Regions from separate parts of the Paraburkholderia phytofirmans OLGA172 genome, predicted to be linked through region 1. Evidence: riboswitches for the same ligand, from Rfam matches in the RefSeq annotation. Region 1 holds a riboswitch; the other holds the start of a gene.
What was found. A riboswitch is a leader RNA that binds a small molecule or an ion and turns the genes downstream of it on or off. The one in region 1 is predicted to bind glycine.
Positions count from the first base shown of each region.

Region 2: another riboswitch for glycine. It lies ahead of gcvT (glycine cleavage system aminomethyltransferase GcvT); the one in region 1 lies ahead of AYM40_RS27005 (D-amino acid dehydrogenase).

Region 1 is NZ_CP014579.1:1,549,133-1,552,973, reverse strand. It holds gene AYM40_RS40680 (hypothetical protein) at 1-139, shown strand, start outside; gene AYM40_RS27010 (BON domain-containing protein) at 287-556, opposite strand; gene AYM40_RS27005 (D-amino acid dehydrogenase) at 662-1,873, opposite strand; glycine riboswitch at 2,048-2,141, opposite strand; gene AYM40_RS27000 (LysE family translocator) at 2,373-3,005, shown strand; gene AYM40_RS26995 (YceH family protein) at 3,287-3,841, shown strand, end outside.
Region 2 is NZ_CP014578.1:4,507,928-4,511,768, forward strand. It holds gene AYM40_RS19930 (oxidoreductase) at 1-846, shown strand, start outside; gene AYM40_RS19935 (hypothetical protein) at 1,043-1,396, shown strand; glycine riboswitch at 1,539-1,640, shown strand; glycine riboswitch at 1,663-1,834, shown strand; gene gcvT (glycine cleavage system aminomethyltransferase GcvT) at 1,916-3,034, shown strand; gene gcvH (glycine cleavage system protein GcvH) at 3,097-3,477, shown strand; gene gcvP (aminomethyl-transferring glycine dehydrogenase) at 3,572-3,841, shown strand, end outside.

The DNA.
Region 1 (3,841 bases):
GCGCGACCGGCGCGCCGAACTCGGCCGCGCCGATGAAGCGCGCGCCGAACAACGCGAACGCGACGACGCGCGCAACGATCCCAATGCCAGCAAATGGCGCTACCAGCCGCCACAACGGGACCAGAAAGAGCCGGTTTGAGACCCTTCAACTGAAAACCCGCGAACGAGCAGTCGCACAATCGAACAATCGAGCGGGCGCTAGCCACCGTTCGGGCCGGCAATCGAATCGGCCGCTCCACACTCCACGCCACGACAATCTGCGCGCGCCTGGCTATCACGCGAAAGGCTATATCAACACGCTTGGTTTTATCGTCGTGTGGTCTGAAATGCCTGTTACGCCGAACAGGCGGGAGACGTCTTCGAGTGCTGCGGTTCTTTGTTGCTCGCGGTGAAGTTCGCCTAGCAGGCTGATGCGGCCGTGTAAGACTTTGACATGCAGGACGTTTGGGGGAAGGGCTGCATCCCAGGCTAGGCGCCTGATCGCTTCTGCGGCGATCTGTCCATCGGTGAGGTGCGTGCTTGCGTTGCTGCGCGCGGCGGAGCGGGAGCTAGCCATGGAGATTCCCTCGAGAGGGGACAGCGATTGGACAACACTAGCAGATGTCAAGGCCAACGCCACAAAAGCACAGACCAACAAGCGCCGCGCAGGCAAAAACAAGACCTATTGAATAGACCCAGCCACGACCTGCGCCGTAGCCGCCGACAACGTCCACCCCAAATGCCCATGCCCGGTGTTATAAAAGACGCCGCGCCGTTTCCCGCGCCCCACCTTCGGCAACATACTCGGCAGCATAGGCCGTAACCCAGCCCATGGAATCACCTTCGAAGTCGACACCTCAGGAAAATACCGTCGAGTCCAGTCGACCAAAGGCGCGATCCGATCCGACCGAATATCCCGATTGAACCCATTGATCTCCGCCGTGCCGGCGACCCGAAACCGATCCACGCCGAGCCGGCTAGTCACGATCTTCGCGCTATCGTCGAGCAGACTCACCCACGGCGCGCGCTGCTGGCTCACTTCATCGTCGAGGCAAACGGTGATCGAATAGCCCTTCACCGGGTAGACATTCACGTGATCGCCCAGCATTGCCGCAAAATCGCGGCTCTTTACACCGGCACACACCACGATCTGCTCAAAAGCAAACTGCTGCGGCTCACCGGCCAGATTCACGCTCAGCGAAAACCGCCCCTCAGCCGGCTGTTCGATAGCCGTAATTTCCGCATCGTAATGAAACTCCACGCCATGCCGCGCGCACGCCTCTGCAAGCCCACGTGTGAACTTGTGAATATCGCCAGTCGAATCCGAAGGCGTAAAAAAACCGCCAAAAAAATCACCCTGCAGCGTAGGCTCGATCGCATGCAACTCGCTCGACGTCACCGGATTCCGGTCCAGGCCGCCTTCGCGCAGCAATTCATTCACCTTGCTCGCGGCATCGAATTCCTTGCGCGTCTTATAGATGTGCAAAATGCCGCGCCGCTCCAGATCGAAGTCGATCCCCTCGCGCTCGGCGATCGAAAACAGATGCTCACGCGCTGCAATCGCGAGCCGCACCGTTTCGACGGTGTTCGCGCGATAGCGCGGAATCTGCCGTAAAAATTCGCCCATCCACGAATACTTGTGCCACGTGGGCATCGGATTGAGCAGCAGCGGGGCGTCGCGCGTGAGCATCCAGCGCAACCCCTTCAGCACGGTGGCCGCACTGTTCCAGACTTCCGCATTGCTGGCGGACAGTTGGCCACCGTTGGCGAACGAGGTCTCCATCGCCGCATAGCGATGACGTTCGAACACGGTGACGTGGTGGCCGCGCTGCGCCAGGGCGTGAGCAGTCGTGACGCCGGTAATGCCGGCGCCGATAATGGCGATTCTTGACATGACATGATCCAGAGTAGTTGAGCATCACCGGTGTCGATTTCGTATCGAAACCGGCGTCGATGCCCCATCTGTTCATGTACCTGAGAGTTTCTTCCCGTGAGCATACGCGCGCGACGTAAGCGGTATGCGGGGAATCCCCTTCGGTGGGCGCGCACGGCGCCGCTCTCCAGATGTTCCAGCTGCGCGGTCCTTTTGCCTGAGAGTTTCCGGGGCGGTTGCTCCGTCGGCGTCGTCACAAACCTCTGACGATCTCTCCCGCGCTGCGATGCAGAACGGCTCGACGATACCGGGCAAAAGTCTTCGCCGCAAGTGTTTCCTGCAATGCAGCGCCCCATCGGCCCGGTACCGCGCCATATGGAACGGCAGTTCCGGCCACAAACGCGATGACCGCCGTTCAACTGCCGGCGTGGGTTTTTCAGGTCCGGATAGAGGGCTTGAAGCGGCGACATCGGCTATATTGGGTGGCGTTGCCCGACTTCAATTCACAGAGGAGACCGCCGTGCCCGCTGTCACAACCCTGCTCGCCTTCGCCCTGGTCTCGTTCGGCATGGTGCTCACGCCCGGCCCGAACATGATCTATCTGATCTCGAGATCGCTCTGCCAGGGGCGGCGCGCCGGACTCGTGTCGCTCGGCGGCGTCGCGCTCGGCTATGTGTTCTACATGTTTTGCGCGGCGTTCGGTATCACGGCGCTGCTGTTGACGGTGCCTTACGCGTACGACGCGTTGCGATTCGGCGGCGCGCTTTACCTGCTGTATCTGGCGTGGCAGGCGGTCAAGCCGGGCGGCCGCTCGCCGTTCCAGGTGCGCGACCTGCCGCACGACAGCCGCCGCAAGCTGTTCACGATGGGCCTCGTGACAAACCTCGCGAATCCAAAGATCGCCGTGATGTATCTGTCGCTGCTGCCGCAATTCATTTCACCGGAGCACGGCAGCGTGCTCACGCAGTCGATCGCGCTAGGCTGCGTGCAGATTGTTATCGCCGTCACGATCAATGCGCTGATTGCGAGCACGGCGGGTTCGATTGCCGGGTTTCTCGCTGGGCGGCCAGTGTGGCTGCTGGTGCAACGCTGGCTGATGGGCACCGTGCTCGCCGGTCTGGCCGTGCGGATCGCGCTGGACGCGCGCCGTTAAACCACATATCGAAGACTCGCCTGAGCCTGAGCAGCGGGCGCCCTGGCCACATCATGCTCATAGCGTCTTTTACATGAGTGTGGATATTCATCAACGAAACAGACATGCGCTTCGAGGAATGCGGACGCGTTCGGGACACACTCGGCCATTGCGGAGATTCGTACACCGCGAGCGGCCGGGGCGTTTATCATAGTGCCCACAAACTAAAACCTGCCGCCCGGCTGTGCCACGGTAATGCACACCCTCCACGAGACCAGGCGGCGCATGCGGCGACATCCTCCATGAACTCCACTCCCGACGCTGTTTCCCGTCCCTCAATCCGCGCTTTGACCTTGCTTGAAGGGCGCGTGCTTGGCGTGTTAGTCGAAAAGCAACACACCGTGCCGGACAGTTATCCGCTTTCGCTGAACGCGCTGACCTTGGGCTGCAATCAGAAGACCGGCCGCACACCCGTGATGAATGCGACCGAAGCCGAGGTGCTGACCGCCATCGACGGCTTGAAGCGCCTGAGCCTGGTGATGGAGGGCAGCAGCAGCCGCGTGCCGCGCTTCGAGCACAACATGAATCGGGTATTGGGCTTGCCAAGTCAGTCGGCGGCCTTGCTGACCACATTGCTGCTGCGCGGTCCGCAGACGGCGGCCGAGTTGCGCTTGAACAGCGCGCGCCTGCATGGATTTGCCGACATCTCGTCGGTCGAGGCGTTTCTCGACGAGTTGGCTGCCAACGACCCGCCGCGGGTAGCGAAGCTGGCCCGCACGCCGGGCGAGCGCGAAAATCGCTGGGCGCATCTGCTATGCGGCGAAGTCAGCGCGAGTGATCTGGCACAGCCGGGCGGG
Region 2 (3,841 bases), on a different replicon from region 1:
GTGATCGCGACGCCCAATGACACGCACTTCGACCTGGCGCGCCGCACGCTGGAGGCGGGCAAGCACGTGGTGGTCGACAAGCCGGTCACGCTGACCGCCGCCGACGCCCACACGCTCGCGAACATCGCGCTCGCCCGGGGCAAGCGGTTCGTGCCCTTTCACAACCGCCGCTGGGACGGTGATTTTCTGACCGTGCGGGATCTGCTGGCCGGCAGAGAGTTGGGGCGCATCACGCACTACGAATCGCATTTCGACCGTTTCCGGCCGGAGGTTCGGCAGCGTTGGCGCGAGGAAGCCTCGCGCGGCGGCGGTTTGCTATTCGATCTTGGGCCGCACCTGATCGATCAGGCATTGGCGTTGTTCGGCGCACCGCAAACCGTGTCCGCGACGGTTCGGACCCATCGCGACCAGGCCAGCGCGCCGGACTACGTGCATATTCAGCTTGGCTACGGCGAGTTCGAAGTGGTGTTGCATGCAAGCGCACTGACTGCGCTAGTCGCGCCAAGGTTTGCGATTCACGGCACGCAGGGGAGCTATGTGAAATACGGGCTCGATACGCAGGAAGATCAGTTGAAAGCCGGCTTGCGGCCCGGCGACGAGGGATTCGGCGCCGGCAATGCGGCGGGGGTGCTGCGCGCGCTCGAAGGCGATCAGGAAGTGGAGCGGGCGGTGCCTACGCGCAATGGGGAATACGTCGGCTTTTATATTGCCTTGGCGGATGCCATTCAGAACGGCGTGAAATTCCCGGTCAGCGCTCAGGATGCGGTCGACGTGATGACGATCATCGAGCTTGCCGCCCGGAGTTCGGAAGAAGGCGTCCGGCTGCCGTTTGAGCGTCTTCGCTGACTTTTTGCCTAAGGGGCGCTTTCTGGCTATCCGGCGGTGGCATGCGAACCATGCCGCCGCCAAAGGCAAAGAGCCTGACAGCCCCGAAAGGAACATAACGTTACAAATAACCCCGCCTCCGCGGTCAGCGCGAATCCCCAGCAATCCGTTGCTACCCCAGTAGCACCACAAAACGACAACGACTTCCGGAGAGTCCATGCCCCGTATCGTCCGCGCAGTAGCAGCATGCGCATTGCTCAGCTCCCTCGCCGCCTGCGTGGTGGCGCCCCAGCAACCCGCGCCGGCGCCGCGCCCTAATCCGCAGCAGATCGCGGATCAGCGCCTCAACCAGGTCAATGGCCGGATCGACAACCTGAGCCGCCGCATCGACGCTCACGTCAACCAAGGGTACTACCCGCCCCCGCAAGGCGGCGCCCTGCATCACCGTCTGGACGTGATCCGCCAGGAAGCCCACGACATGGCCGCTCAACACGGCGGCGGCCTGTCCGGCGACGAACAGCGCGTGCTGAACCAGGAACTGGACAACGCGGCGCACGCCATCGGCGAATAATCGCGCGGGTTCCGGCACTGCAGCAAAGCAGCGCGGGCATCACGTCCCGCGCTTTTTTTCGATATTTGCGAACCCGCAACGCCAACCGCCGTGCCCCTTGCGAGCCTTTATTTGACAAGCCCCCGGCCCTCGCGTACATTCGCCGCACGCGTCGGGAGAGCGTGCTGGCCGCAGAAAATCGCAGGCCGCGCCGCCGAAGGGGCACACCCGCAAACTCTCAGGCAAAAGGACCGGCCGCGTCGAAAAACCCGCCTCATGGCAGAGGTTTTTCGCACTCTGGAGAGCGGCAGTAGCCGTCTGCGTCGTGTATGCGCCGTATACATCGAGCAGATTCTGGCAAGCTGCCCACCGAAGGGGCGCGCGCTTAACCGTAGCGATGGTGGCTTCAACATCGTACGGCAGCGCAATCTCTCAGGTATCGAGGACAGAGGGGTCATGCAACGCAATCGCTCGCAGCCGGCAGGCCGCGAGGCGTCGTGCCGCATGGCCTTTTTTGTTTCGCGAGACGCCCGAGGCCCCATGACCGAACTCAAACACACCCCGCTCAACGCCACCCATCGTGCGCTCAACGCCCGCATGGTCGATTTCGGCGGCTGGGACATGCCCGTCAACTACGGCTCGCAGATCGACGAACACCGCGCCGTGCGCACCGACGCCGGCATGTTCGACGTCTCGCACATGTGCGTCGTCGATTTCACCGGCGAGCGCGTGCGCGCCTTCTTCGAGTACGCGCTCGCCAACAACGTCGCCAAGCTGCAAACGCCGGGCCGCGCGCTTTACTCCTGTCTGCTGAACCCGAATGGCGGTGTGATCGACGATCTGATCGTCTATTACTTCGGCGAAAATCACTTTCGCGTGGTCGTCAACGCCGGCACCGCCGATAAAGACATCGCCTGGTTCGGCCAGCTCAACGCCGAAGGCAGCTTCGGCCTCACCATCACGCCGCGCCGCGATTACGCGATCGTCGCCGTGCAAGGTCCGAACGCCCGCGAAAAAGTCTGGCAAACCGTGCCGGCTGCGCGCGCCGCCACTGAAGCATTGAAGCCATTCAACGCCGCGCGCATCGAAGACACGCCGTTCGGCGAACTCACCGTCGCCCGCACCGGCTACACCGGCGAAGACGGCTTCGAAATCATCGTCCCGGCGGATCACGTCGAAGCGCTGTGGAACGCACTGCAGGCCCAAGGCGTGCGCCCGGCAGGTCTTGGCGCGCGCGACACGCTGCGTCTCGAAGCCGGCATGAACCTGTACGGCCAGGATATGGACGACAACGTCTCGCCGCTCGACGCCGGCCTCGCCTGGACCGTCGATCTGACCTCGCCGCGCGACTTCGTCGGCAAGGGCAAGCTCGAAGCCAACGGCTCGCAGGCTGCATTCGTCGGTCTGATCCTGCTGAAGGAAAACGGCAAGGCGGCAGGCGTGCTGCGCGCTCACCAGAAAGTCGTCACGCCGCAGGGCGAAGGCGAGATCACCAGCGGTACTTTTTCACCCACGATGCAGGAATCGATCGCCTTTGCGCGTGTGCCGAAAGGCGTGCAGCCGGGCGACACCGTTCACGTCCAGATTCGTGACAAAAACGTTCCCGCAAGCGTGGTAAAACTGCCGTTCGTACGCAACGGCAAAGTGCTGGCAGTTTAAGCAGCCGGCGCGTGCGTCCCCTTTTTGAAACACTACCGAATAACACCGCATAGGAGCATCCGATGAGCATCCCGGCCGATCTGAAATACACCGAATCGCACGAGTGGGTCCGCACCGAAGCGGACGGCACGCTGACGGTCGGCATCACCGACCACGCGCAGGAAGCGCTCGGCGACATCGTCTTCTTCGAAGTCCAGGAACTGGGCAAGACCGTCAACGCTGGCGACACCGTCGCCGTGATCGAATCGGTGAAAGCCGCTTCCGATATCTACGCGCCGGTCTCGGGCGAAATCATCGAAGCGAACCCGGCCGTCGCCGACACGCCGGATGGCGTCAACAGCGCGCCGTACGAGAACTGGCTCTTCAAGATCAAGCCGGCTGCGGACGCATCGCAGGATCGCCTGATCGATGCAGACGCGTACGCAAAGTCCGTCGGCGCCTGATTCACCGCAAGTTGCACCATTACGTTTAAACCCGACAGGCGCGGCGCGTCCGATTCGACAGTCGAACGGACGCCCGCACCGCCAGGAACACCTCATGAAGCTCGAACACCCGGATCGTCTGATGAACCGCACTCCTCTCTCGCTCGCCGCGCTCGAAGTGCATGACGCCTTCGCCGAACGGCACATCGGCCCCGATTCGGCCGACCAGCACGCGATGCTCGAAGCCCTCGGCTTTGCGTCGCGCGCCGCGCTGATCGACGCCGTCATTCCGAAGACGATCCGCCGCAGCGAAACACTGCCGCTCGGCCCCTTCGCGCAGCCGAAGAGCGAAGCGGAAGCGCTCGCCGCGCTGCGTGAGCTGGCG